Regions from separate parts of the Nocardia sp. IBHARD005 genome, predicted to be linked through region 2. Evidence: riboswitches for the same ligand, from Rfam matches in the RefSeq annotation. Region 2 holds a riboswitch; each other region holds the start of a gene.

Region 1 (7,986 bases), 2.6 Mb from region 2:
CGAGTTCGCTATCACCACGAAGCTCGGCCGGCTGTTGGAGCTGGCCGACAACCGTGTCTGGTCGACCGAATGGATCAACGTTTGTGGTCACCATTGGCGGCGGCTGCACCGCAGAACACGCCGACTCGAATCTCCGGCGTTGATCGTCGCCGAGTCGCACCAACAGTGTGTCCATCGCTGCTGCATGCTGGTGCGTGAGTGTGATTGTCGCACCGCGCTTTTCCCATTTGCGGACGACCGATTCGGTGAACCCGAGGCGTTCGGCAAGTTCTGCCTGGGTGATCCGCAATGCCGCTGAACGCATTGCGCGAACCTCGACGCCGGTCCAACCGGTGACTGCCATTCCAACCCCCGCTCGTCCCGCCCGCCGCGTCGTCGCTGACAACAGGGTAGACCTTCAGCTACCCCGCGAAGTGTGTCGCGCGGATTGCGGATGCAGTCGATCTCTTGCGCGTACCGAAGCCGAGCGAGACCCTCAGCACAATAGTTAGGAGCACAGTCCTTAGCGGAGTGCTCCTAACTATTGTGCTGACTACCGCGAGATGGCGAGGTCGTTCCAGGTTCGTTCCCAGCTGCGGGTCATCGCGGGGTAGACGATTCCGTAGCGGAAGGGCTTGATCAGGGCCATGTAGAACCGGCCGAACCAGCCGTTGGGCTTCACCAAGACGGCCATTTGTAGGTGGTAGCCGGTGGTGTCGGGGACCCAGCCCAGGTGCATGATGCCGTGCATCGTGCTGTTGGCGATCTCGGCGGCGTATTCGTTGCCGAGGACGTAGAGGGTGGTGAGGGGACCGTCCTCGTCGGGGATGTCGGTGTCGCGGAGGTCGGCGGGCAGGCGGTCGCGCAGGGAGGCAACGCGCTTGCCGGTGCCCGCGTCCTCGCGGTCCCAGCCGAACAGTTCGCCCAGCTTCCAGCGGATCTTGAACAGCAGGCCGCTGATGCCGGTGGACTCGGAGGCGCGTTCGGCTCGGAGGGCGGCCAGCAGGGCGGGGAAGTCGTCGGCGCCGCCGCCCGGGGTGCGGAATTGCCAGATGTCCTCGACGTCGAAGTCGGGGGCGATCTCGTGGATGCGCCAGGGTTGGTCGGTGTGGGCCGATTCGGGTAGTCGCATAGCTGGAACCTCCATGTGTACGGCGGCGTATAGGTCGAGACTACCGCTGATATACGCCTACGTATAGATGGGGGAAGTGTGACTGATGCGGGCTTGACGAGCGGGTGAGCGCGGGGGCCGCGGAACGAGTCCGCGGCCCCTCGTGGTGCTACTCGTGCCGTTCGGGTTTGACGAATGCGGTGGTGGCCAAGGCGAGAACGAGCAGCGCCGCGCACAGGTATTCGGCCGCACCGCCGCTGCGGATGCTGTGGACCCAGTGTCCGTAGGTGCTCGCGCGCCGGCGGGCGGTGTCGTTATCGGGTGCGACCACGACGTCGGCCGACACGATGACGTGCGGTTCGGCCAGCAGTTCCGACGGCCGGAACGCCGCCCGATACGCCGCGACCGCGTCCAGCGCGGTGCCCGGCGCGACATGGTAGGCCGCGGCGAACGGCAGCCCCGATTTGCCTGCGAGCTCGGCACTTTCGCCCGCCGAACTACCGAACAACCACAGCTCGGCATCGATGCCCTCACCCGGAACGGTGTATCCCCACCGCTCGGCCTGCCGGGCCAGATCGACAGTATTGCGCAATGCCTGTGCGGCACTGGACCCTTCGCTGATCGGGGACAGATCGAGGATCGACAGCGGAACCCTCATAGCTTCGGATCCTGTTCTCCCGCTTCGATCGCCACGCGCAGCCTGTTCTCACGTGGTGCCACCGGGCAGGTGGCGAAATCGGTGAACGCGCACGGCAGGTTCACGGCCCGGTTGAAATCGAGGGTGACGGTGCCGTCGGCCTCGACCGCTCCGACGGCCAGCGAGCGGGCGGCCGGGTAGGTGGTGACGCCGCTGGTGGCGTCGGTGAACAGCACCTTCAGGTCGTCGGGGGTGCCGAAGGCGAGTAGCGCTTCGTGGTTGTCACCGATCTGGAACTCGATGATGCCCGCGGCGCTGTGGTGGTGCTCCAGCCCGTCGACCACGGCGCCCGTGGTGACGGTGCGTGCCTGTCCGAACGCGGTGAAACGCCCGGTCACGACCCAGCGCGGGTCGGCGGGATAGGCCGCGACCCCGGTGAACGCGGTCAGCGTCGGCGCGGCCGGATCGTGCACGCGCACCGCGTACTGCCCGGAGCGGCGGATCACTTCGAGGACCTTCTCCTCGTTGAGCACGCTCACCCCCGGCGCGCCCTCCACAGGCGTCACGATCTGCACGCCGCCGATCCGCTCATCGTCCACATCGAGCCGGTCCGCGGGCTGCGCCGTGATGAATACCTTGTCGTCGGTGACCCACCAGGTGCCGGGGACGCCGTCCAGGCGCTGCGGGCTGTCGGTGAGCCAGTGCAGCCCGGCCAGGCTGAGCCAGCCGAGTGGGTCGCGCAGGCCGTCCTCGCGGGCATGATGCCAGCGCGCCCAGTCGTCGGCGAATGTCGTGGTGGGGGTGTGGTTCTCGACGGTGATCGTCATGACGCGCGTGCTCCTTCGGCGATGGTGTGGTGGGGTGGCGCTGGAACGAGGCACGGTGACCTCCACCCGGCCAGCAACGGGTTCGCGATCTGGCGGCGCTCAGGCCGGACAGGCCGTCGCGGTAACCCGGCACTGGTCGATATGCCGGCGGCGATATCCCACAGTCATCACAACGATCTCCTCCATCGATCCCGGCGGAAGCACCCGTACCCCGGAACGGGGCGGGTTGCTGCGACGTCGTAGAGCCAGGTCTCTCGGTTGCTCTGGATGGTTGTGCCCCGGCTGTCGGGCCCGAGCTGAATCAGCATGTGGCACAGGCGTGACTGCGCACAACGGTAGAAATCAGCGTGAGCGCAGAGCTTGGAACCGGCAGGGGGCACCGGCACAATTGCCCCGGTTCGGTGTGGTCGCAGACCCGCGCGGGCACTGGCTGGAGGTAATTGCCGGGGCCAGGGTGACCAGTGTTCTCGGCAACCTTCTGGGTGGGCCCGGTGCCTTCGTCGCCGGGCTGGGTACCGGGCAGCGGACCGGTACTGTGCCGCGGCGGTGGGTTCGCTGCGAGATTGCGACGCGCCGAACGGCCGGTTACTTCACCTGTCCGGATTCACCCACCGCACGCGGTAGCGTCGGCCTTCTCTGCGTCGATGAGGAGTACGTCGTGATCATGCCGCGTCATTCCACCACACTGACCGCGCTGACGGCCTGCGCCGCCGCGCTACTGCTGGCCGTTTCACCGGCTGCCGCCGAACCGGCCGCGCCGGTGACGCCCGCCGTCACCCGGGACGCACCGAACCGCACGCCTGCCGCGGGCCCGGGTGATCTCCTCGGCGCCTACCAAACCGTCGTCGAGACGCTGACGGCCATGGGTATCCAGCCTTTCCTCTACCCCACGGTCGCCGCGAACTGCACCGGTGACGGCACGGGCCTTGTCCCCGCTGTCGCGGGCGCGGTACCGGGTCCGTGGCCGACGAACACCCTCCCGATCCCCGGCGTGGACCTCTCGGCCGTGAAATCGGGCCAGACCCTGTTCACCTTCCTGCCCTACGGCCTCGCCCCCGACACCGCCGCCACGAAGACCTCCGGCATGCAGGTGGCCTGGCTCAATATCAGCACCGGCCGCGGCGGCATGGCCTCGATGGGCCCGATCGCCGACATCGTGCGCGCCATGGTCCCGCCCGAGGTCCCCGCCGAACTGCGCCCCCTGGCCGAAACCGCCATCCGCGACTTCCTCTTCGCCGCCATCCCCGTCGGCGGCGTCCGCGCCGTCCCCATCGACACCGGCCGCGGCACCGTCTTGGCCGCCGTCTTCGGCACCACCGACAACGCAGGCCGCTCCTGCTTCTTCTTCCCGACCATCGGCATCACCGAGGTCGCCTGAAACTCGCCGGTCAGCGTTAGGCTCAGCGGTATGAGCGAAGCCTACGACTGGTCGTGGCTGCGGAGCGACATGCCCGTCATCGGCCTGGACATCTACCTAGAGATGCCGACGGAGCTTGCTCGAACGATCGAGGTCAAAGACGGCATGCTCGTGCACTGCGAGTCACCGTCACCCAACCACATCTCCGTCGCGCGCGTGATCGAAGCCGCGCTGCGGGACGCCGTGCGCGACCGGTCTTCTGACGCTCCGTGCCTGCGCGCCAGCGGGGACCTCGACATGCTCGTATCCGAAGTTCCGTTCGGCTTCCGCCGCCCCGACGCGATCCTCTACCGCTGCGTAGCAGCCGACCGCGGCCGATGGCGCCGCAAACCGACCGCCGCCGACGCGCTGCTCGTGGTCGAGATCGTCTCACCTGGCACGATCACCGCCGATTGCGTCGATAAGCGAGCCGAATACGCCAAGCTCGGCATCGCCCAATACTGGATCGTTCGGATGGTCGACGACGACGGGCTGGTCTCCTCCGTCGAGCAATTACGTCTCACTTCCGACGGCAGATACGTCACCGAGCGAATCGGCCTACGAGGCCAGGACCCCGTCATCGCAGTGACGGCTATCGACCCGGTCAAGGTCGAAATCCCCTGGGCGGACCTGGATCTCGACATCGAATAGTCGTCATCGACCACCTTTCCTCGCCGCCACGGCGCACTGACCCAATCGGTGAGTGGCAGGAATCGATACTCTGGCGACAGGCGTCATCGGATTCCCGCCGCCTGGACCTGCCTGGTCAGGCGCGGCGGGCGATGGGGTCGTCGGGAGTGACCAGGGGTCGTTGTTTCCAGCGGAGGCGGCCGGTCTGGTGCCGGTAGTGAGAGCGGGTCCACAGGGTCAGGTAGTGGGCCACCGCCACAGGGTGGGCCAGGGCTGAGGTGAGGTCGGAACTCGTTGGAGGGCGGCGGGTTTCGATGGCGCGGGCGGTGAGGCGGCTGGTGACACCCGCGAGGTAGCCGAGGATTCCCGCACGGCGGGTTCGGCCGCGGCCGAAGATCGCTGCCAGTGGGGGAATCCAATAGGCAAGAGCGGCAAGGATTCCGATGGCGGCGCCGGTGTCGAGACGGCCGCCGTATGCCGACCACAGCCATCGGGTGTAGCCGTCGGTGAGTTCGGTTGTGCCGGTGTACATTCGGGTTTTCGCGGCCGGGCCCGCGGTCACCAGTGCCGTGCGGTGGCCCGCTCGGCGCACGGCGCGCGCCAGATCGAGATCTTCTGTGGCGCTGGCTGCTACGGCCGCGTGACCGCCACCGGCGCGGTAGGCCGCGGCGTCGACGGCGAGGAACTGTCCGCACGCGACGGCGGTGGACGGGCGCAGGCTGTGGTTGGCGTGGCCGACCGGCAGGGTCGAGGCCCACGACCAGGCGAGCAGCGGCTGGACCAGGCGCTCGGTGGTCGAACCTGCCTCCTGCACCGGCCAGGCCGAGACCAAACCTGCTCCGCGCCTGCGCAATTCGGTTACCGCCGCGGCGACGGCGTACGGAGCCAGGCGAACGTCGGCGTCGACGAAGACCAGGGCGGCCGCGTCGGTGCGGGCGGCCAGGCGCGCGCACGCGGCGGCCTTGCCGGTCCAGCCGGGGGCGGGGTGAGCGGCCGAGCGCAACACGGTGAAGCGCTCGTCACCGGCGATCGCGGCCAGTGCGGCTTCGTAGGTGCCGTCGGTGGACGCGTCGTCGAGGATCAGCACGTTCATGCGGGGTACGCCGGTTTGGGCGCGAAGGTCGGCGATCAGCGCGGGCAGGCGCGCGGCTTCGTCGCGGGCGGGAACGCACACCGTGACCGGTTCGATCACGCCCGCGACCCCGCGCGGCAGGGTGCGCAAGGTGACCAGGTTGTAGGCGGCGGTGCTCGCGCCGAGCGCGGCCAGACCAGTGCCCGCCCAGGTCAGGTAGCGGGCCGCCGCGCCCATCTCAGCGGCCCAGTCTGCGACTGGTGATCTCGCGCCACATCTCGGAGGGGGAGAAGCCGCCGCGCGGCGCGTTCGGCGGGCCGGGGTTGCGATCACGGAACGCCAAGCCCGCGATCAGCGCGGCCACCGCGAGGGTGATACCGCCGACGATGCCCGCCCAGCCAGCGAACGAACGGGTGTTGGGGTCGGCGTACTTCACCTCGGCGCGCAGGGTCGACACCTCGCCCGCGGGCAGCTTCCACGACACGGTGTTCTCGCTGTCGGTGGTCTCGCGAGTGCCGTTGGTCTTGGCGACCCGGGACGGGAACGCGACGGAGAACTGCACATCCGAGCCCTGCGGTGGCAACGATTCCAGGTCGACGCGCCCGGTGAGACTCACCAGATCGCCATTGCGCTGGAAGTCGAGGGTGAACATGCCCTGCGTCTGATCCGACAGCCCACCGAGCTGGCCGACCTCGCCGAAGGACAGGTCGTCGAAGAACACCTGGGTGCCGATGTATCCGTCCTGGTTGTAGTTCTCCACCCGCACCTTCGCCGCCAGCTGCTCGGGCGCCTTCAGCTGCGGCCCCTTGTCCGCGGGACCCGTCGGCACCACCGCGGCGACGATCCGCCCCGACACCCGGTCGTTCGACGACACCCCCATCGACACCTGCACCCGCAGGCACCCGGCCAGCGCGGGCACGAGCAGTGCCAGCAGGACGGCAACCGCCGCTACGCGCCGCGCGGGCACGAAACGACGCGGCGAGGGAACGGGCATGTCGGCGACGGGACTCGGCTGCACGGTTGACATCGTGCCAGGCTCAGGGCTCAGAGCCCACACGACGGGCCCACCGCGCCCCGCTCACCCGTGCCGATCAGGCGTTTTCGCCACGAATCGGGGGTGTGTCGCGGCACGGTCGGCCGCTCAGAACACGTGTAGCCCGGCCCGCGCCCGCAGAAACAGGGGGATTCCGAGCAAGCCAAGACCGGCGAAACCCCAGATCGCCGACGCCGGGAGGCCGAGGAAGACCGCATGCGCGAGGGTCGAGCCGAGCCAGGTCCACCCGAACACCGCGACGGGGACCGCCACCGAGGGGTCACGCGGTGGCGCGAGCAGTCGATCGAGCAGGGTGAGCAGCACCGCCATGACTACGGCGACGAGCGCCCATCCGAAGTAGTTCGTGTATGGGATCTCGGGCAGACCGGGAAGCCCGGCGTCGGTGACCGCCCAGCCCCATTGACCGTCGGCGACCATCTGCGGATCGAGGAACAGATCCCAGCCGACCGCGCCGAGAACGAACAGTCCCACACGCCGGGCGTTCGGGCCGCTGAGCAGTCCGGCGTTAGATGCGCTGTGGACCGCCGGGTGCCGGTCATTCGAGGATTCGGACCGACTCGGGCTCCGCGTGTACGAGGGGGCGGCCCGGTGCGTACGGGACACGAGCACACCCGCGACGATCCAGATCGGGTACAGCCCGCCCGTCCACGCCAACGGCACCGCCAGCGGAACATCGGCGAACGAGGGCCCGAGCCGATCGACGGCATAGGCGTAGCTGCCGAACGGGAACCCGGTGGCGGTGCCGACGATTTCGGCGGTGAGCCCCAGACCGGACACGATGACGAAGAATCCGGTGGCCCACCGCAATCCGCGAGTCGTCGCCGCGTGGAGCAAGGCGGTCGCGGCCGACAGCACCACGACCACAACGGTGATTCGATCGCGCGTGACCCCCGCGCTCAACGGGTAGGTGATCTGCACGAGCACCAGGGCGATCGCGGTGACGGCGGGAATCGCCCGGCGGGGATCGGCGCGAAACCAACCGGCGACACCACGCAGCACCGTATACAGATCGAGACCAGCGTTCTTCACCGGAACCGCCGAAGAGTCGACCCGGCGCTGTCCGTCGAATGAACGTCTCCGGTGTGGATTCGGCGGACTGCCGCGCCCGTGTGCCGAACCGGCCGAGGCAGTGCGCGTCGAGCCGGGTGTGGGAAGTGGGCGCGGCAGGGCGGCCGCGGAATGTACTCGAGCGGACTCCGCCGATGCGACCGGTAGGTCTTCATCGCTGACGAGGCAGCATGAACCGTGGCTTGCGGCGATCACCGAGGACCAACCGTGCC
Region 2 (7,986 bases):
CCCCCGCATCGAACCGTCGACCGGCGATTTCGGCACCGCCCGCACGGTCGTGCCCGGCGTGCGGATCGGCGCCGCCCTCGGCGACCAGCACGCGGCCCTGTTCGGCCAAACCTGCTTCGCCCCAGGCGAAACCGAATGCACCTACGGCACCGGCGGCTTTCTCATGATGAACACCGGCACTGAACTCATCCGCTCCGAACACGGCCTGCTCACCACCATCGGCTACCAGGTCGGCCCCGAACCGGTCTACGCCCTCGAAGGCCCGATCGCGGTCACCGGCTCACTGGTCCAATGGCTGCGCGACATCGTCGGCCTGATCGCCACCGCCCCCGAAATCGAAACTCTCGCAAGCACAGTCGACGACAACGGCGGCTGCTACCTGGTCCCCGCCTTCTCCGGTCTCTACGCACCCCACTGGCGCAGCGACGCCCGAGGTCTGCTCATCGGCCTGACCTCCTATGTCACCAAAGGCCACCTGGCCCGCGCCGTCCTTGAGGCCACCGCCTGGCAAACCCGTGACGTGGTCGAGGCCATGAACGCCGACGCAGGCCTTCAGGCGAAATCCCTGCGCGTAGCAGGCGGCATGGCCTCCAACAACCTGCTCATGCAGATAATCGCCGACGTCCTCGACACCCCCGTCATGCGCCCCCTCGTCACCGAAACAGTCTCCCTCGGCGCCGCCTACGCAGCGGGCTTGGCCGTCGGCTACTGGCCCGATCTCCAAGGCCTACGCCGCAATTGGAAGGTCGCCGCCCAATGGATCCCGTCCCCGGACCGCCGAATTCGCGAAGAAGAATACGAACGCTGGCAACGCGCCGTCCAGCTCAGCGTCGGCTGGGCCCGCCCGGCCACGGCGGACTAGATCCGTCGAAGAAGCGCTCGCTGGAGGCGCGCAGTCAGCCGAAGAGTTCGTCGGTGCGAGTAGCGGTGACGGCCTGCGTCAACCACGCGTCGAGCTGGCCGAGGTCGGCGCAGGCGGCGAGCTGCGTCCGTTGCGCGGCAGACAGCTCGAGCCCGCGGGCAGTGAGCACAGTGAGCACGGCGTGCGCGGCAGTTTTGGCGACCTTCGCGTCCACCTCCGCGCGCCCCTCCGCGCGCCCCTCCTCGCGCCCTTTCGCGATGTACTTGGTAGCGATGCGGCCGTGGTACTGCGGGGTGCTCTCCATCAGTTCCTCCAAGCGTCGGCATGCCGAGACGGTCAACGCGTCATCGACCAGATCAAGATACATTTTCGCATGTTCGTCGTCGGTTTTCATCAGCCCGGCCAGGAAGGCCGCAAGGACCTCCTCCATGTGGGGGCCTGCGCCGTGGGCGATCGCCGACAGCGTTGCCCGCTCGGGGCACCGCCTGGCCTCATCTATATCGGTGACGACGGGGAAGCGGTCGGGGCCTAGCACCAGCGGTTGGATGACCGATCCGACGGTATCGAGCTCGATCGGCTGCTCGGCCCACTTCGCGACCTTCCTGCTCGGCGTCACCACCAACAGAACCACCGGGCAACACAGCCGCGATCGCAGCGTGGTCAGGTAGACCGGCCATTTCCAGCGGCGCACATCCGCCTTGGACAACTGCACCTCTACGCACACACCAAGAACAGGAATGTCGCGATCGTCATGAGTGCTGAGTGCCAGGTCACCGCGAAACTCCTTGGGCCCGACGTCAGTGAAGTCACACGGCTCTGCCCGCATTTGGGATAGGCCCGGCAGCGGGACACTGAACTCCTCCGCCAGCAATGACGGGGCCAGCAGGAGATCCGTGCGGAACAGGTCAAGCAAACCCTCGTGCAGGTGGCTCGGCATGCGGGGCACCGTACGACGAACTGAGGAAGAGCCCCAATCTGTTACGGCATGTTGTAGGCGGTGCGGCGTTGCAGGAACACCGTGAGGGTGAATAGGAGAACGCCGGCTACCGCGAGAACTGCGCCGACCATAGCCGGTGCGGTGTAGCCGAGGCCAGCGGCGATGACGAGGCCGCCGAGCCAGGCTCCCGCGGCGTTGGCCATGTTCAGGGCGGCGTGGTTGAGGGCGGCGGCTAGGGTTTGGGCGTCGGCGGCTACGTCCATCAGGCGGGTTTGCAGGCCTGGTGCCAGGGCCGCGCCGGAGGCTCCGACGAGGAAGGCGCCGATCGAGGCGGTGATCGGATTGTGGGCGGCCAGGACGAAGCCGGCGAGGATGACCACCATCGCGATCATGGCGACGAAGATCGAGCGGTCGACGCCGCGGTCGGCGAGGACGCCACCGCCGATATTGCCCACGATCATGCCGAGGCCGAACAGCGCGAGCACGATCGGCACCGCGCCGATGGGCATGCCCGCGACGTCGGTCATGGTGGTGGCGATGTAGGTGTACACGGCGAACATGCCGCCGAAGCCGATCGCGCCGACAGCCAGGGTGAGCAGCACCTGCGGGCGCCGCAACGCACCGAGTTCGGTCATCGGGTTGGTGATCTTCATACTGGTCAGCGCGGGAACATAGCGCCACAGGGCGGCCACCGTCGCCACGCCGATCACGGCGACGACCACATAGGCGTCACGCCAGCCCAGATGTTGACCGAGCCAGGTCGCGCCGGGCACCCCGATCACATTCGCCACACTGAGTCCGAGCATCACCGCGGCGACCGCCTTGGCCCGCTGGCCTACCGGCGCGAGCGTGGCCGCCGCCAGCGAGGCGACACCGAAGTACGCCCCGTGCGGCAGGCCGGACACGAAGCGGGCCAGCACGAGCGTGCCGAAAGTCGGTGCGAGGACCGTGGCGATATTGCCGATGGTGAACGCGACCATCAACACGATGAGCAATTTCTTGCGCGCCACCCGCGCGCACAACGCGGCGATCAGCGGCGCGCCGACCACCACACCCAGCGCGTACGCCGACACCGCGTGCCCGGCCGACGGCTCCGAGATATCGAATGCCCGCGCGATATCGGGCAGCAACCCCATGGTCACGAACTCGGTGGTCCCGATCCCGAATCCACCCAGCGCCAACGCGAGCATCGCCGGGACGTGCCAGCTGCTGCGTGGCGCGTCGAGGCGATCGGGGGCTGCAATGGAAGTCACGCTTCCATGCAACGGGCCACGGGTACCCGTTCGCTACCCGAGCAGAGCGTGAGTTACCCCACCCCGCAGAAAACGACCAGGCAAGCAACCCACCGATCTCGCAAGAACATGGGTAACTCACCGAGCCGAGCAAACCCGCCCATCGCCCTCCCACCGGCCGCCAACGCAGGTCTCACCCCACTCGAGTCCGGCTTGAATACGCGGAGAGGCGGAACAGAACAGAAGACGCCCGCACCGGATTCGGTGCGGGCGTCTTCACAGCCGTGCAGATTCGCGGTTGCGAACCGGGGCTCAACTCACTTCAGCGCGCGAGCCAGGTTCACGTCCAGCGCACCCAGGAATTCCTCGGTGCTCAGGTAACCCTGGTCCCCGCCGACGAGTGCCGCGAGGTCCTTCGTCATCTGACCGCCCTCGACGGTCTTGATGACCACGTCCTCGAGCGCCTGCGCGAAGCCGATCACCTCGGGGGTGTTGTCCAGCTTGCCGCGGTGTTCGAGGCCACGGGTCCAGGCGAAGATCGACGCGATCGGGTTGGTCGAGGTCGGCTTGCCCTGCTGGTGCTGGCGGTAGTGCCGGGTGACCGTGCCGTGCGCGGCCTCGGCCTCACAGGTCTTGCCGTCCGGGGTGAGCAGCACCGAGGTCATCAGGCCGAGCGAGCCGAAGCCCTGGGCCACGGTGTCGGACTGCACGTCGCCGTCGTAGTTCTTGCAGGCCCAGACGTAGCCGCCCTCCCATTTCATGGAGGAGGCGACCATGTCGTCGATCAGGCGGTGCTCGTAGGTGAGGCCCGCCGCGTCGAACTCGGCCTTGAACTCGGCGTCGAAGACTTCCTCGAAGGTGTCTTTGAACATGCCGTCGTAAGCCTTGAGGATGGTGTTCTTCGTGGAGAGGTACACCGGGTAGTTCTGCTGCAGGCCGTAGTTGAACGAGGCCCGCGCGAAGTCCTCGATGGACTTCTTGAAGTTGTACATACCCATGACGACGCCGCCGTCTTCGGGCATCTTCACGACCTCGTGGATGATCGGCTCGCTGCCGTCGTCCGGGGTGAAGGTCAGCGTGACGGTGCCCGCCTCGTAGACCTTGAAATCGGTGGCGCGGTACTGGTCGCCGAAGGCGTGACGGCCGATGATGATCGGCTTGGTCCAGCCGGGCACCAGGCGGGGCACGTTGGAGATGATGATCGGCGCGCGGAAGATGGTGCCACCCAGAATGTTTCGGATGGTGCCGTTGGGCGAGCGCCACATCTTCTTGAGGCCGAACTCTTTCACCCGCGCTTCGTCGGGGGTGATGGTGGCGCATTTCACGCCGACGCCGTACTTCTTGATGGCATTGGCCGCGTCGACGGTGACCTGGTCGTCAGTCTTGTCGCGGTACTCGATGCCGAGGTCGTAGTACTCGAGGTTCACGTCGAGATAGGGATGGACCAGCTTGTCCTTGATGAACTGCCAGATGATCCGGGTCATCTCGTCGCCGTCGAGTTCTACAACGGTGCCTTCAACCTTGATCTTGGACATGGATCTTCGTGTCCTCCTCGGTGGGTGCCCTTATTGCACGGCTAGGCGAACACGCTTGTGAGCGGACCCCAGCAGTTCCAACAGACAACGTATATGCCCCGCGTTGTCTGCGGGACGTGTGGTGCAAACAAGACGAGCGTACTGCTGTCCTCCACCTCACCGCGATGGGAGGGCCCGCTGTGCGGGACTGGGTAGAAACTACTCCGCTCCGACTACCCGTCGACACCTGATCGGGCCCTGACCGGCTACTGAGCGGTAACACAGCGGGGCCCGACCAGGTCAGACCGCGATCGGCATGTTCGTCTTCACGGTGGAGCTGGTGGCGGGCATCTGGCAGACTTCTCGGTCGCCGACACCGAGGAAGCGCTGCTGAGCTCGAGCCCGGCGGCGGCCGTATGGGTGACCCGCGCCGCGGTTCTGCGCACCTACCACGGCCTGCGCGAGGCCTGCGGCGCACCGGTGCACGACACACCCGGCTTCGGGACACCGTCGAACGAGTGATCTTCAGCGTGAAATGCGGGGGAAGTTTCCGCGCGCGGGAGATGTCCGGTTAACATGACGACAAGGTCATGAGTACCAGCGCGAAGCCCCGGCTCGCTGGTCGGCAACCCTCCAGCTGCGGTGGGGTGCTCCGGGTGATGACCGGGCTCTCGAAAGTCGAGAGCAAGCGCGCGTTGCAGGAGGCCCCCATGTGTTGTTGCCCGTCGATCCGACCCAGTTGACGAGATCTCCCGGCTGACACCCCACTGGAGCACGACATGACCGACTCTTCCCTGCCCGAGAACTGGTCCTTCGAGACCAAACAGGTCCATGCGGGCCAGACCCCCGACGCGAGCACCAACGCGCGGGCGCTGCCGATCTACCAGACCACCTCCTACACCTTCCGCGACACCGATCACGCCGCCGCGCTGTTCGGTCTCGCCGAACCGGGCAACATCTACACCCGGATCATGAACCCCACCCAGGACGCGGTGGAGCAGCGGGTAGCCGCGCTCGAAGGTGGCGTCGCGGCGTTGCTGCTGGCCTCCGGCCAGGCCGCGGAGACCTACGCGATCCTGAACCTGGCGAGCGCGGGCGACCACATCGTGTCCAGCCCGCACCTCTACGGCGGCACCTACAACCTCTTCCACTACTCGCTGCCCAAGCTGGGGATCACGGTCTCGTTCGTCGAGGATCCCGATGACCTCGCGCAATGGGCGGCGGCGATCGGGCCGAACACCAAGGCGTTCTACGGCGAGACCATCGCCAACCCGAGCAGTGCGGTGCTCGACATCCCCGGCATCGCCGGTGTCGCGCACGCGAACGGCATTCCGCTGATCGTCGACAACACCGTCGCCACCCCGTACCTGATCCAGCCGCTGGCCCACGGCGCCGACATCGTCGTACATTCGGCGACGAAGTACCTGGGTGGGCACGGTGCGGCCGTGGCGGGCGTGATCGTCGACGGCGGCACGTTCGATTGGACCGTGCGCGACGCCGACGGCAACGCGCGCTTCCCCGGTTTCACCGAGCCCGACCCCAGCTACCACGGTGCGGTGTTCGCCGATCTCGGCGCGCCCGCGTTCGCGCTCAAGGCGCGCGTGCAGCTGCTGCGCGATCTGGGTGCGGCGGTCTCGCCGTTCAACGCGTTCCTCATCGCGCAGGGCATCGAGACGCTGAGCCTGCGCGTGGAACGGCACGTCAGCAATGCTGAGACGGTCGCGAAGTTCGTCGCCGAGCAGCCGGGCGTCGACGCGGTGTTCTACGCGGGCCTCCAGTCCTCGCCCTGGCACGCGCGGGCCAAGGAGCTGGCGCCCAAGGGGGCGGGCGCGATCGTGGCGTTCGAGCTGGCGGGTGGTGTCGATGCGGGCAAGAAGTTCGTGGACGCGCTCAGCCTGCACAGCCATGTCGCTAACATCGGTGATGTGCGTTCACTCGTGATTCACCCGGCGTCGACCACGCACTCGCAGTTGACGCCCGAAGAGCAGCTGGCGGCCGGCGTCACTCCCGGCCTGGTCCGGCTCGCCGTGGGCATCGAGGGAATCGAAGACATTCTGGCCGATCTGCGGGCCGGGTTCGCGGCGGCGACGACGTGACTGTGAGCACCGAATCGCCGATCGCCCGACCCGGAACCGGGGTGGCCCTGCTGCCACCGCCGGACGGGCGTGTCGGCGTGGTCGCCATCGGGGACATGACGCTGGAGAACGGCGCCGTCGTCGGTGATGTGCGGCTGGCGGTGCAACGCTGGGGCGAGCTCTCGCCCACGCTGGACAATGTGGTGCTCGTCGAACACGCGCTCACCGGCGACTCGCATGTCGTCGGTGGGCCCGACGGGGCGCCCGGCTGGTGGGAAGGCATGGTCGGGCCCGGCGCGCCGATCGACACCGACGAGTGGTGTGTGATCGCGACCAACGTGCTCGGCGGCTGCAAGGGCAGCACCGGCCCGTCCTCGCTGGCCGCCGACGGAAAGCCATGGGGCGCACGGTTTCCCGAGCTGACCATCCGCGATCAGGTGAACGCCGAAGCGCGGTTGTTCGAGGTGCTCGGGATCGAGCGGCTCGGCGCGGTCGTCGGCGGCTCGATGGGCGGCATGCGGGTGCTCGAGTGGATCATCGGCCTGCCGGAGCGGGTCAGCGCCGCGCTCGTGCTGGCCGTGGGCGCCCGCGCCACCGCCGATCAGATCGGCACCCAGACCACCCAGATGGCCGTCATCACGGCCGATCCCGACTGGCAGGGCGGCGACTATCACGGCACCGGTCGCGCGCCGATGACCGGCATGGGGCTGGCCCGGCGCATCGCGCACCTGACCTACCGCACCGACGGCGAACTCGACCACCGCTTCGCCAACAAGGCCCAGGGCGAGGAGGACCCGTGGACCGGTGGACGGTACGCGGTGCAGAGCTACCTCGAGCACCAGGCCGACAAGCTGTGTCAACGCTTCGATCCGGCCACCTATGTACTGCTCAGCGAGGCAATGAATCGCCACGATGTGGGTCGCGGGCGCGGCGGTGTCGCTGCCGCGCTGGCGTCGACGTCGGTGCCTTGTGTGGTCGGCGGGGTCGACTCGGATCGCCTGTACCCCTTGAACACTCAGGCCGAGCTGGCCGAAGGTCTGCCGGGCTGCGCTGGTCTCGAGATCGTGCATTCGCGCGACGGGCACGACGGGTTCCTGACCGAGGCGGCCGCGGTGTCGAAACTGCTCACCGAGACGATGCGCCTCGCGCGGGAGAACCGCTGACCTTCACGCCCCCGCCAGCCGGGTGACGATTCCTCGGGCAGCGTATCGGCGATCCGTTCCAGGCCGCGTTCACGTTCGCGTTCCAGCAACGCTTCGACGAGTTCGGCGCGGGTCATGAACGCCGCGTACAGCACAGGCGCCGCGCCGCCGCGAACCCGGTCGACGATCAGCCCGAGCGATGCTCGCGCGCACCCGCAGCCTGT
Region 3 (7,986 bases), 650 kb from region 2:
TCTGGCTCCGCACCACCCTCCACAAACTCATCGACCTGGGCGACCACACCCTCGCGGTGGGCCTGGTAACCCGAGTCCACGACCAAACCGAAGAATCCCCCTCGGCAGCCCCCCTCCTCTATTACAACGGCAGATACCACCGCCCCACCCCCCTCGACACCTGATCGGGTCGTCAACCTGGGTGCTCCAGCTAGCGTTGATCCCGTGAGCGAGGCATACGACTGGTCGTGGTTGCGCGCCGGTGTCCCGGATATCGACCTGGACATGTATCTAGCGATGCCCGAAGACCTCTCCCGGGTGATCGAGGTCAAGGACGGCCTGCCGGTGCACCGTGACTCACCCTCGCCGAATCACATCGCCATCGCCGACGTGATCAAACAGTCCTTGCGGGAAGCGATCCGGAAACGCGGCACTGGGCAACCCTGCCTGAAGGCCAGTGGCGAACTGGACATGCTGGTCTCCGAGGTTCCGTTCAACTTCCGCCGCCCCGATGCCATCGTGTATCGCTGCATCGAAGACCCCCGCGGCAAGTGGAAAACCAAACCCACAGCAGGCGACACGCTTCTGGTCGCCGAAGTGGTATCACCGGCGACGGTCACCGCCGATTGCGTGGACAAACGAGCGGAATACGCGCGCCTGGGTATCGAGCAGTACTGGATCGTCCGCATGGAGAACAACGACGGCCGCGTGAAGTCCATCGAAATCCTCCGCCTCAACACCGCGGGCGTCTACGTCTCCACCGAAACCCGCTTCCGCTCCCACAGCCCCACCGCGATCGCGATCACGGACCCCCTCGACGTCAGCATCACCTGGGACGCCCTCGACGCGGACCTCGACTGAGACCTGTCTCGATGAGCGAGTTTCGCGTGACTGGCGTCTTCGCTGTCAGCTACAAATCGAACCCGTCCGTAGTCGGCTACGCGATCGGTGAGTTCGAAGTCGGCGCACCTGTCGAACTCCGACGAGCGGATGAGGTCATCGGCCATGGAGTTCTGCAAGCGATCGAGTTCCTCTGCTCCCCTGGAGCCCGATTCTCACTCACCTTCTCGGATGCGATCTCCCAGCACGTCCGCACCGGCGATGTCATTCACTCGATGAGTACCTGATCGACGCTATTCGCAGGCAACGCCGTCCTTGTTCCGGTCCAGTTCAGGCCGGTAGCCGGGTTCGCCGATGCGGATCGGGGCGGCACCGGCTGCCCTGGCGGCATCACAGTTCTTGCAGTGCCACTCGCGGGTGCGGCCCGGTGGATCTCGCCTGCTACCAGTTCAGCCGAGCAAGCAGGGGGCCGCGCCCTCTGCGGATGAGGCGGTGAGGGGGCGGGTTTCGGGGGTGGGGTTCCAGTGGCCGTCGGTGGCGGCGTAGGTCCAGGTGGGGCCGTTGGTGACCAAGGTGGAGACCGCTTCGATCAGGCGGTCGACGTCGGCGGCGGTGGTGCCGAGGCCGATGCTGGCGCGGAGGGCGGCGTCGAGGCCGAGGCTGGTGAGCAGCGGGTGGGCGCAGAAGCGGCCGTCGCGGACACCGATGGCGTGCTCGGCGGAGAGGTAGGCGGCGACCTTGCCGGGGGCGTAGCCGGCGATGGTGAAGGCGACGATGCCGACACAGTCGGGGCTGTCGGACCAGATGCTGACCAGGTCGACGCCGGGAATCGCGGACAATCCGTCGCGGAGACGGTCTGCCAGGAAGCGTTCGTGGGCAACGAGTTCGATGGGGTCGATCGCGGCGAGCGCATCGCACGCGGCGGCGATAGCGGCCGCGCCGAGCACATTCGGTGAACCGGCCTCGTGCCGCTGCGGCGCGCAAGCCCATTCGACCTCCGACACACCGACATCGCGCACCGCACCACCGCCTGCCAGGTACGGCTGACCCTGGTCGAGCCAGTCCCGCCGACCGACGAGCACACCCGAACCGAACGGCGCGTACAGCTTGTGCCCGGAGAACGCGAGGTAGTCGATCCCGCTCTCGCGCAGGGAGATCCGTCGATGCGGGGCCAGCTGCGCGGCGTCGACGAGGATGCGCGCACCACACAGGTGGGCGATGGTCGCGAGGCGTTCCAGCGGCAGCACCTCACCGGTGACGTTGGAGGCCCCGGTCACCGCGAGCAGCGCGGCGGGCTTGCTGCACAGCTCGGCGACGACCCGCTGAACCGTCTCCTCGACGGTGCCGGCGGCCCGCACGACCCGGCGACCGTGTTCGGTCCACGGCAGGAAGTTGGCGTGGTGCTCGATATCGAGTACCACGGTCTCCCCTGGCACGCACCCGGCCAGCAGGTTCAGCGAATCGGTGGTGTTGCGGGTGAAGACAACGACCTGGTCTTCGTCGGCATCGAGGAAGCGGGCGACCGCGCCACGGGAAGCCTCGTAGCACTCGGTCGAGATCCGCGAGGCGTATCCCGCCCCCCGGTGCACGCTGGCGTAGAACGGCAGCAACTGCGAGATCCGGTCGGTGACCTGCTTCAATGCCGGGGCACTCGCCGCGTAGTCGAAGTTGGCGTAGCAGCTGGTGCCGCCTTGAACGAGCGGAACCTGCAGGTCGGCACCGGAAACAGCGGCGATGGCACAGGTGGGGTCGATTACCGCAGTCATAACGAAATCCCGTCGGCTCAGGGACCCGCTCCAGAAGAGGTGAGGTCCGCGCTTGCCGCGCCCAATTCGGACGTCGGCCTGGTCGTCACCCGGAGCACCCCACCGCGGAGGAGGGTTGCCGACCAGCAAGCCGGGGCTGAACGCTGGTACTCGTGACCTGCCACGAGAGTGACAGACGACCGCCGAACCTGTCAACCACCCACGCCTGACTCATGTTTCAACCATCTAGGCACTCCATGATGGATACCTCCAATGATTGGGCTCCTCCACTATTTGCTAGAGTTCCCGCTCATGTCCACGAACACGAACTCCGTCCGCGGCCTGCCGCGCTACCCGGTGTACGCGCTCGGACGGCTCACCAAGGCGCTGCATGCCGAGATCGACGTCCCGTTGCGCGATCACTGGGTGCTCACCTTCATCTCCGAAAACGCCGACCTGACGCAGAAGAAAGTGGGCGACGCGCTCGGCATCGACCGCAGTGAAGTCGTCCGCCTGATCGACGCGCTGGAACGCGCCGACCTGGTCGAACGCACCCGCGACGGCAAGGATCGCCGTAAATACCGGCTGCGGATCACCGAGGCCGGGCGCAAGCAGTGCACACGCACCGACAAGCTGATCGCCGAGGCCACCGCGCGCGTGCTGCAACGCCTCGACGAAGACGAACAGCGCACGCTGCACCGGCTGGTCGTCACCGCCCTCGGTGAACTGCCGGAATCGCCGTCGTGAACAGCGCCGACGGCACGCCCTGCGCTCCCGTCCGGCAACACCCGCACCGAGTACCGTTGGCATCTGGTGACCATCCTGTTTGCCCCCAGGTAACCCACTCATGAAAAAACAGACACCACCGATGGGGGTCAACCGATGAGAGGTGGACTGAGCACGATGCTCGAGCCACACACTGAGGTACCGGCGGTCCTTCGCGACCCGTTGCTGCGCGCCGATCTCGCTGCGCCGCCGCGCACCCTGGTCGACATCCTGACCAGCACCGCCCTCGCACATCCTGACGCACCGGCCATCGACGACGGCGTTGTCGTGCTCAGCTACCTGGAACTGATCGCCGCGATCGAGGCCAGGATGGCCGAGCTCACCGAGGCGGGCGTGCGACCGGGCGACCGGGTCGGCGTGCGGATGCCGTCGGGCTCGGCCGCGCTGTACGTGACGATTCTGGCCGTGCTCTACTGCGGCGCCGCCTACGTGCCCGTCGACGCCGACGACCCGCAGGAGCGAGCCAAGCTCGTCTTCGGCGAGGCCAGGGTGAGCGCGATCGCCACCGGCGACGGTATCGAGTCGGCCACCACGGCCGCGGGCGAACACGACTGGAACACCCTGCCCGCCCCCGCCGACGACGCGTGGATCATCTTCACCTCCGGCTCCACCGGCACCCCCAAAGGTGTTGCGGTAAGCCATCGCAACGCCGCCGCCTTCGTCGACGCCGAGGCCCGCCTGTTCCTGCAGCGGGCGCCGATCGGCCCCGGCGACCGCGTGCTGGCCGGGCTGTCGGTGGCCTTCGACGCCTCCTGCGAGGAGATGTGGCTGGCCTGGCGCAACGGCGCCTGCCTGGTCCCCGCCCCGCGCGACCTGGTGCGCACCGGCGCCGATCTCGGCCCGTGGCTGATGCGCCGCGAGATCAGCATCGTCTCCACGGTGCCGACACTGGCCGCGACCTGGCCCGCGCAAGCGCTGGAATCGGTGCGGCTGCTGATCTTCGGCGGCGAGGCTGTGCCCCCGGAACTGGCCGAACGGCTGGCCGGTGCCGACCGCGAAGTGTGGAACACCTACGGCCCCACCGAGGCAACTGTCGTCGCCTGCGCCGCGTTGCTCACCGGCGAGATGCCCGTGCGGATCGGCCTTCCCCTCGACGGCTGGGATCTGACCGTCGTCGACCCGCAGGGCAACCCGGTGGCCGAAGGCGAAACCGGCGAACTCGTGATCGGCGGTGTCGGCCTTGCCCGCTACCTCGATCCAGCCAAGGACGCCGAGAAGTACGCGCCGCTGCCCGCACTCGGCTGGGAACGCGCGTATCGCAGTGGCGACCTGGTGCGCAACGACTACCAGGGCCTGATCTTCCTCGGCCGCGCCGACGACCAGATCAAGATCGGCGGCCGCCGCATCGAACTCGGCGAGCTCGACAATGCGCTACAGCACCTGCCCGGTGTCAGTGGTGCGGCTGCCGCGATCCGAACCACCAAGGCGGGCAACAAGATTCTCGTCGGCTATCTCACCGGCGCCGGTCCCGACTTCGACGTGAAGAAAGCCAGAGAGATTCTGGCCGAACAACTTCCGGCGCCCCTGGTACCGCGCCTGGCCATCGTCGCCGACCTGCCGACCCGCACCTCCGGCAAGGTCGACCGCGACGCACTGCCATGGCCGCTGCCGAGCACCGACGAACCCGCCGAGACCGGCCTGTCGGGCACGGCGGCCTGGGTGGCGAGCCTGTGGGACGCGATCCTCGGCGCCGAAGCCACCGATCTCGATGCGGAGTTCTTCGATCTCGGCGGCGGTTCGCTGTCGGCGGCGCAGCTCGTCGGCGCGTTGCGTGAGCGGTACCCGCACGTCACCGTCGCCGATCTCTACGACCACCCGCGCCTCGGTTCGCTGGTCCAGCTCCTGGACGGCAGCGCACCGGTGGCGGCCGTCGACCTGCGGGTCGTGACGCCGACACCGTTGCGCGCGCAGGTCACCCAGGTGCTTGCCACGATTCCGCTGACCACCCTCACCGGATTGCAGTGGGTCACCTGGCTGACCGTCGTGTCCGGCATCGCCGCCTGGTCGGGTTCGCTGCCCTGGTTGCCGCGCCTGTCGTGGTGGTGGATTCTGCTGGCCTTCGTGCTGTTCATCTCGCCGATCGGCCGGATGACGATCTGTGTGGCCGGTGCCCGAATCCTGCTCGCCGGGTTGCGTCCCGGTTCCTACCCCCGTGGCTCGTCGGTGCACCTGAGGCTGTGGGCCGCCGTACGTCTGTCCGAAGCCAGCGGTGCCGAAAGTCTTTCCGGTGCGCCGCTGATGGTTCCGTTCGCGCGGGCACTGGGCGCCAAGATCGGCAAGGGCGTCGACCTGCACAGCCTGCCCCCGGTCACCGGCATGCTCGAACTCGGCGACGGCGCCAGCGTCGAACCCGAAGTGGACCTGTCCGGCTACTGGGTCGACGGCGACATCGTGCACATCGGCGGCATCACCATCGGTGACGGCGCGGTGATCGGCGCCCGCTCGATCCTGCTGCCCGGCACCAAGATCGGCAAGAAGGCCGAGATCGCCCCTGGTTCGGCCGTATCGGGCAAGGTCAAGGGCGAACAGGAATGGGCGGGCTCGCCTGCCACCAAGACCGGTAAGGCACCGCGCCGCTGGCCCGACCATTCCCCCGAACGCGCCAGGCACTGGCTGATCGTCTTCGGTCTGTCGTCGATGGTGCTGGCCGCGATGCCTGTTTTCGGCCTCGCCGTCGGCGGCACGTTCATCGCCTGGTGGGTCCGCGAGGAGACCACCATCGGCGCCGCCGCCCTGCGCGGTTTCGTCATCCTGCCGTTCGCCACCCTGCTCAGTCTCGGCGCGTATGCCGTGGCAACCGTGCTCGCGGTGCGCCTGCTCAGCATCGGTTTGCGCGAGGGCTATCACCCCGTGCGCAGCCGGACCGGCTGGCAGGTGTGGGCCACCGAACGCCTGCTCGACTCCGCGCGCACCTTCCTGTTCCCGCTCTACGCCAGCCTGCTCACCCCGGTCTGGCTGCGGCTGCTCGGCGCGAAGATCGGCAAGAACGTCGAGGCGTCGACCGTGCTGATGCTGCCCAAGTTCACCGTGATCTCCGACGGCGCGTTCCTGGCCGACGACACCATGATCGGCAGCTACGAACTCGGTGGCGGCTGGCTGCGCATCGGCGAATCCAAGGTCGGCAAGCGCGCCTTCCTCGGCAATTCGGGCATGACCGCGCCCGGCCGTCGCGTGCCCAAGAACGGACTGGTCGCGGTGCTCTCGGCGGCGCCGAACAAGGCCAAGGCGGGCTCGTCCTGGCTGGGTAGCCCGCCGGTGCGGCTGCGTCGCGCGACCGAATCCAGCGACACCTCACGCACGTTCCATCCACCGCTGCGGTTGAAGCTGGCCCGCGCCTTCGTGGAGACCTGCCGGTTGATTCCGGTGATGGTGACCTTCGCCATCGGCCTGAGTGTGCTGCTCGTACTCGCCTCGATCGCTCAGCACACCGATTACCTTGTCGCAGCATTTCTTTCGGGTCTGGTGCTGATGGCCGCGGGTGCGGTCGCCGGTGCCATCGCGGTGGCCGCCAAATGGTTGATCGTCGGGCGAATCCGCCCAGTGGAGTATCCGCTGTGGAGCTCGTTCGTGTGGCGCAACGAGGTCTCCGACGCCTTCGTCGAGACCGTCGCGGCGCCGTGGTTCGCGCGTGCCGCCACGGGTACTCCCGTCATGAATCTGTGGCTGCGCGGCCTCGGTGCCACGATCGGCCGCGGGGTATGGTGCGAGTCCTACTGGCTACCGGAGGCGGACCTGGTGACACTCGGTGACGGCGCGACCGTGGAGCGCGGCTGCGTGGTGCAAACGCACCTGTTCCACGACCGCATCATGTCCATGGACACAGTGACCCTCGAAGCGGGCGCCACCCTCGGCCCGCACTGCGTCGCCCTGCCCGCCGCCCACATCGGGGCGGGCGCCACGATCGGACCGGCGTCGCTCGTGATGCGCGGTGACGTGGTTCCACCGTCGACTCGCTGGTGGGGAAACCCCATCTCGCACTGGACCGATCCCGCCTCGACGCGGGAGTCGAGGCAGCGCGGAGCCGCCTGATGCGGAGCAAGTTCTACGAGGATCCCATCGATACGTACCTGCCGCAGAACGGCAATCGCGGCTACCGCGTGTCCCGCTACGAGCTGGAACTGAGCTACAAACCGGCCAGCAACCGGCTCGCCGGACGCGCGGTGGTCATCGCGGTCACCACTACGGTGCGGCCGTGGTTCACCCTCGACATGTCGCAGTCGCTGACGGTGTCGAAGGTGCTCGTCAGCGGGTTGAAGGCGGCGAAATTCGTCCATCAGCACGGCAAGCTCGCGGTCACGCCGCAGCAGAAGATCCCCGCCGGTGGCGTCCTCGAGATCACCGTCCACTACTCGGGCACCCCCAAACCGGTGCGCGGTCCGTGGGGCGAGGTCGGCTGGGAGGAGCTCACCGAGGGCGCGCTGGTCGCGAGCCAGCCCAACGGTGCCGCCTCCTGGTTCCCGTGCGACGACCACCCGAGTTCCAAAGCGACCTACCGGATTTCGATCACTACCGACAGCCCGTTCTATGCCGTGGCGAACGGCACCCTGGTCGGCAAACAAGCCAAAGCCAGCCAGACGACCTGGGTGTACGAGATGGCCGAGCCGATGGCGAGCTATCTGGCGACGATCCAGATCGG

The links. Region 2 has a riboswitch for S-adenosylmethionine ahead of ACTWPB_RS04830 (bifunctional o-acetylhomoserine/o-acetylserine sulfhydrylase). Riboswitches for the same ligand answer to the same signal wherever they lie in the genome.
Region 1: linked by a shared signal. The riboswitch ahead of ACTWPB_RS17040 (DUF1684 domain-containing protein) and the one ahead of ACTWPB_RS04830 (bifunctional o-acetylhomoserine/o-acetylserine sulfhydrylase) in region 2 are both predicted to bind S-adenosylmethionine.
Region 3: linked by a shared signal. The riboswitch ahead of ACTWPB_RS01885 (aminotransferase class V-fold PLP-dependent enzyme) and the one ahead of ACTWPB_RS04830 (bifunctional o-acetylhomoserine/o-acetylserine sulfhydrylase) in region 2 are both predicted to bind S-adenosylmethionine.

What each region holds. Positions count from the first base shown of each region.
Region 1 is NZ_CP199935.1:3,652,393-3,660,378, forward strand. It holds gene ACTWPB_RS17025 (helix-turn-helix domain-containing protein) at 1-343, opposite strand, end outside; gene ACTWPB_RS17030 (DUF2867 domain-containing protein) at 533-1,111, opposite strand; partial or broken gene ACTWPB_RS17035 (LLM class flavin-dependent oxidoreductase) at 1,329-1,631, opposite strand; gene ACTWPB_RS17040 (DUF1684 domain-containing protein) at 1,745-2,554, opposite strand; SAM riboswitch class I at 2,734-2,828, opposite strand; gene ACTWPB_RS17045 (hypothetical protein) at 3,219-3,932, shown strand; gene ACTWPB_RS17050 (Uma2 family endonuclease) at 3,963-4,601, shown strand; gene ACTWPB_RS17055 (glycosyltransferase family 2 protein) at 4,717-5,889, opposite strand; gene ACTWPB_RS17060 (LppM family (lipo)protein) at 5,891-6,646, opposite strand; gene ACTWPB_RS17065 (carotenoid biosynthesis protein) at 6,794-7,657, opposite strand; gene ACTWPB_RS17070 (phytoene desaturase family protein) at 7,926-7,986, opposite strand, start outside.
Region 2 is NZ_CP199935.1:1,060,541-1,068,526, reverse strand. It holds gene glpK (glycerol kinase GlpK) at 1-862, shown strand, start outside; gene ACTWPB_RS04845 (hypothetical protein) at 897-1,799, opposite strand; gene ACTWPB_RS04840 (MFS transporter) at 1,841-2,989, opposite strand; gene ACTWPB_RS04835 (NADP-dependent isocitrate dehydrogenase) at 3,349-4,566, opposite strand; SAM riboswitch class IV at 5,132-5,242, shown strand; gene ACTWPB_RS04830 (bifunctional o-acetylhomoserine/o-acetylserine sulfhydrylase) at 5,325-6,641, shown strand; gene metX (homoserine O-acetyltransferase MetX) at 6,638-7,783, shown strand.
Region 3 is NZ_CP199935.1:410,556-418,541, reverse strand. It holds gene ACTWPB_RS01905 (flavin reductase family protein) at 1-164, shown strand, start outside; gene ACTWPB_RS01900 (Uma2 family endonuclease) at 205-840, shown strand; gene ACTWPB_RS01895 (hypothetical protein) at 867-1,106, shown strand; gene ACTWPB_RS01890 (excalibur calcium-binding domain-containing protein) at 1,113-1,175, opposite strand; gene ACTWPB_RS01885 (aminotransferase class V-fold PLP-dependent enzyme) at 1,269-2,585, opposite strand; SAM riboswitch class IV at 2,629-2,743, opposite strand; gene ACTWPB_RS01880 (MarR family winged helix-turn-helix transcriptional regulator) at 2,877-3,311, shown strand; gene ACTWPB_RS01875 (Pls/PosA family non-ribosomal peptide synthetase) at 3,468-7,379, shown strand; gene ACTWPB_RS01870 (M1 family metallopeptidase) at 7,379-7,986, shown strand, end outside.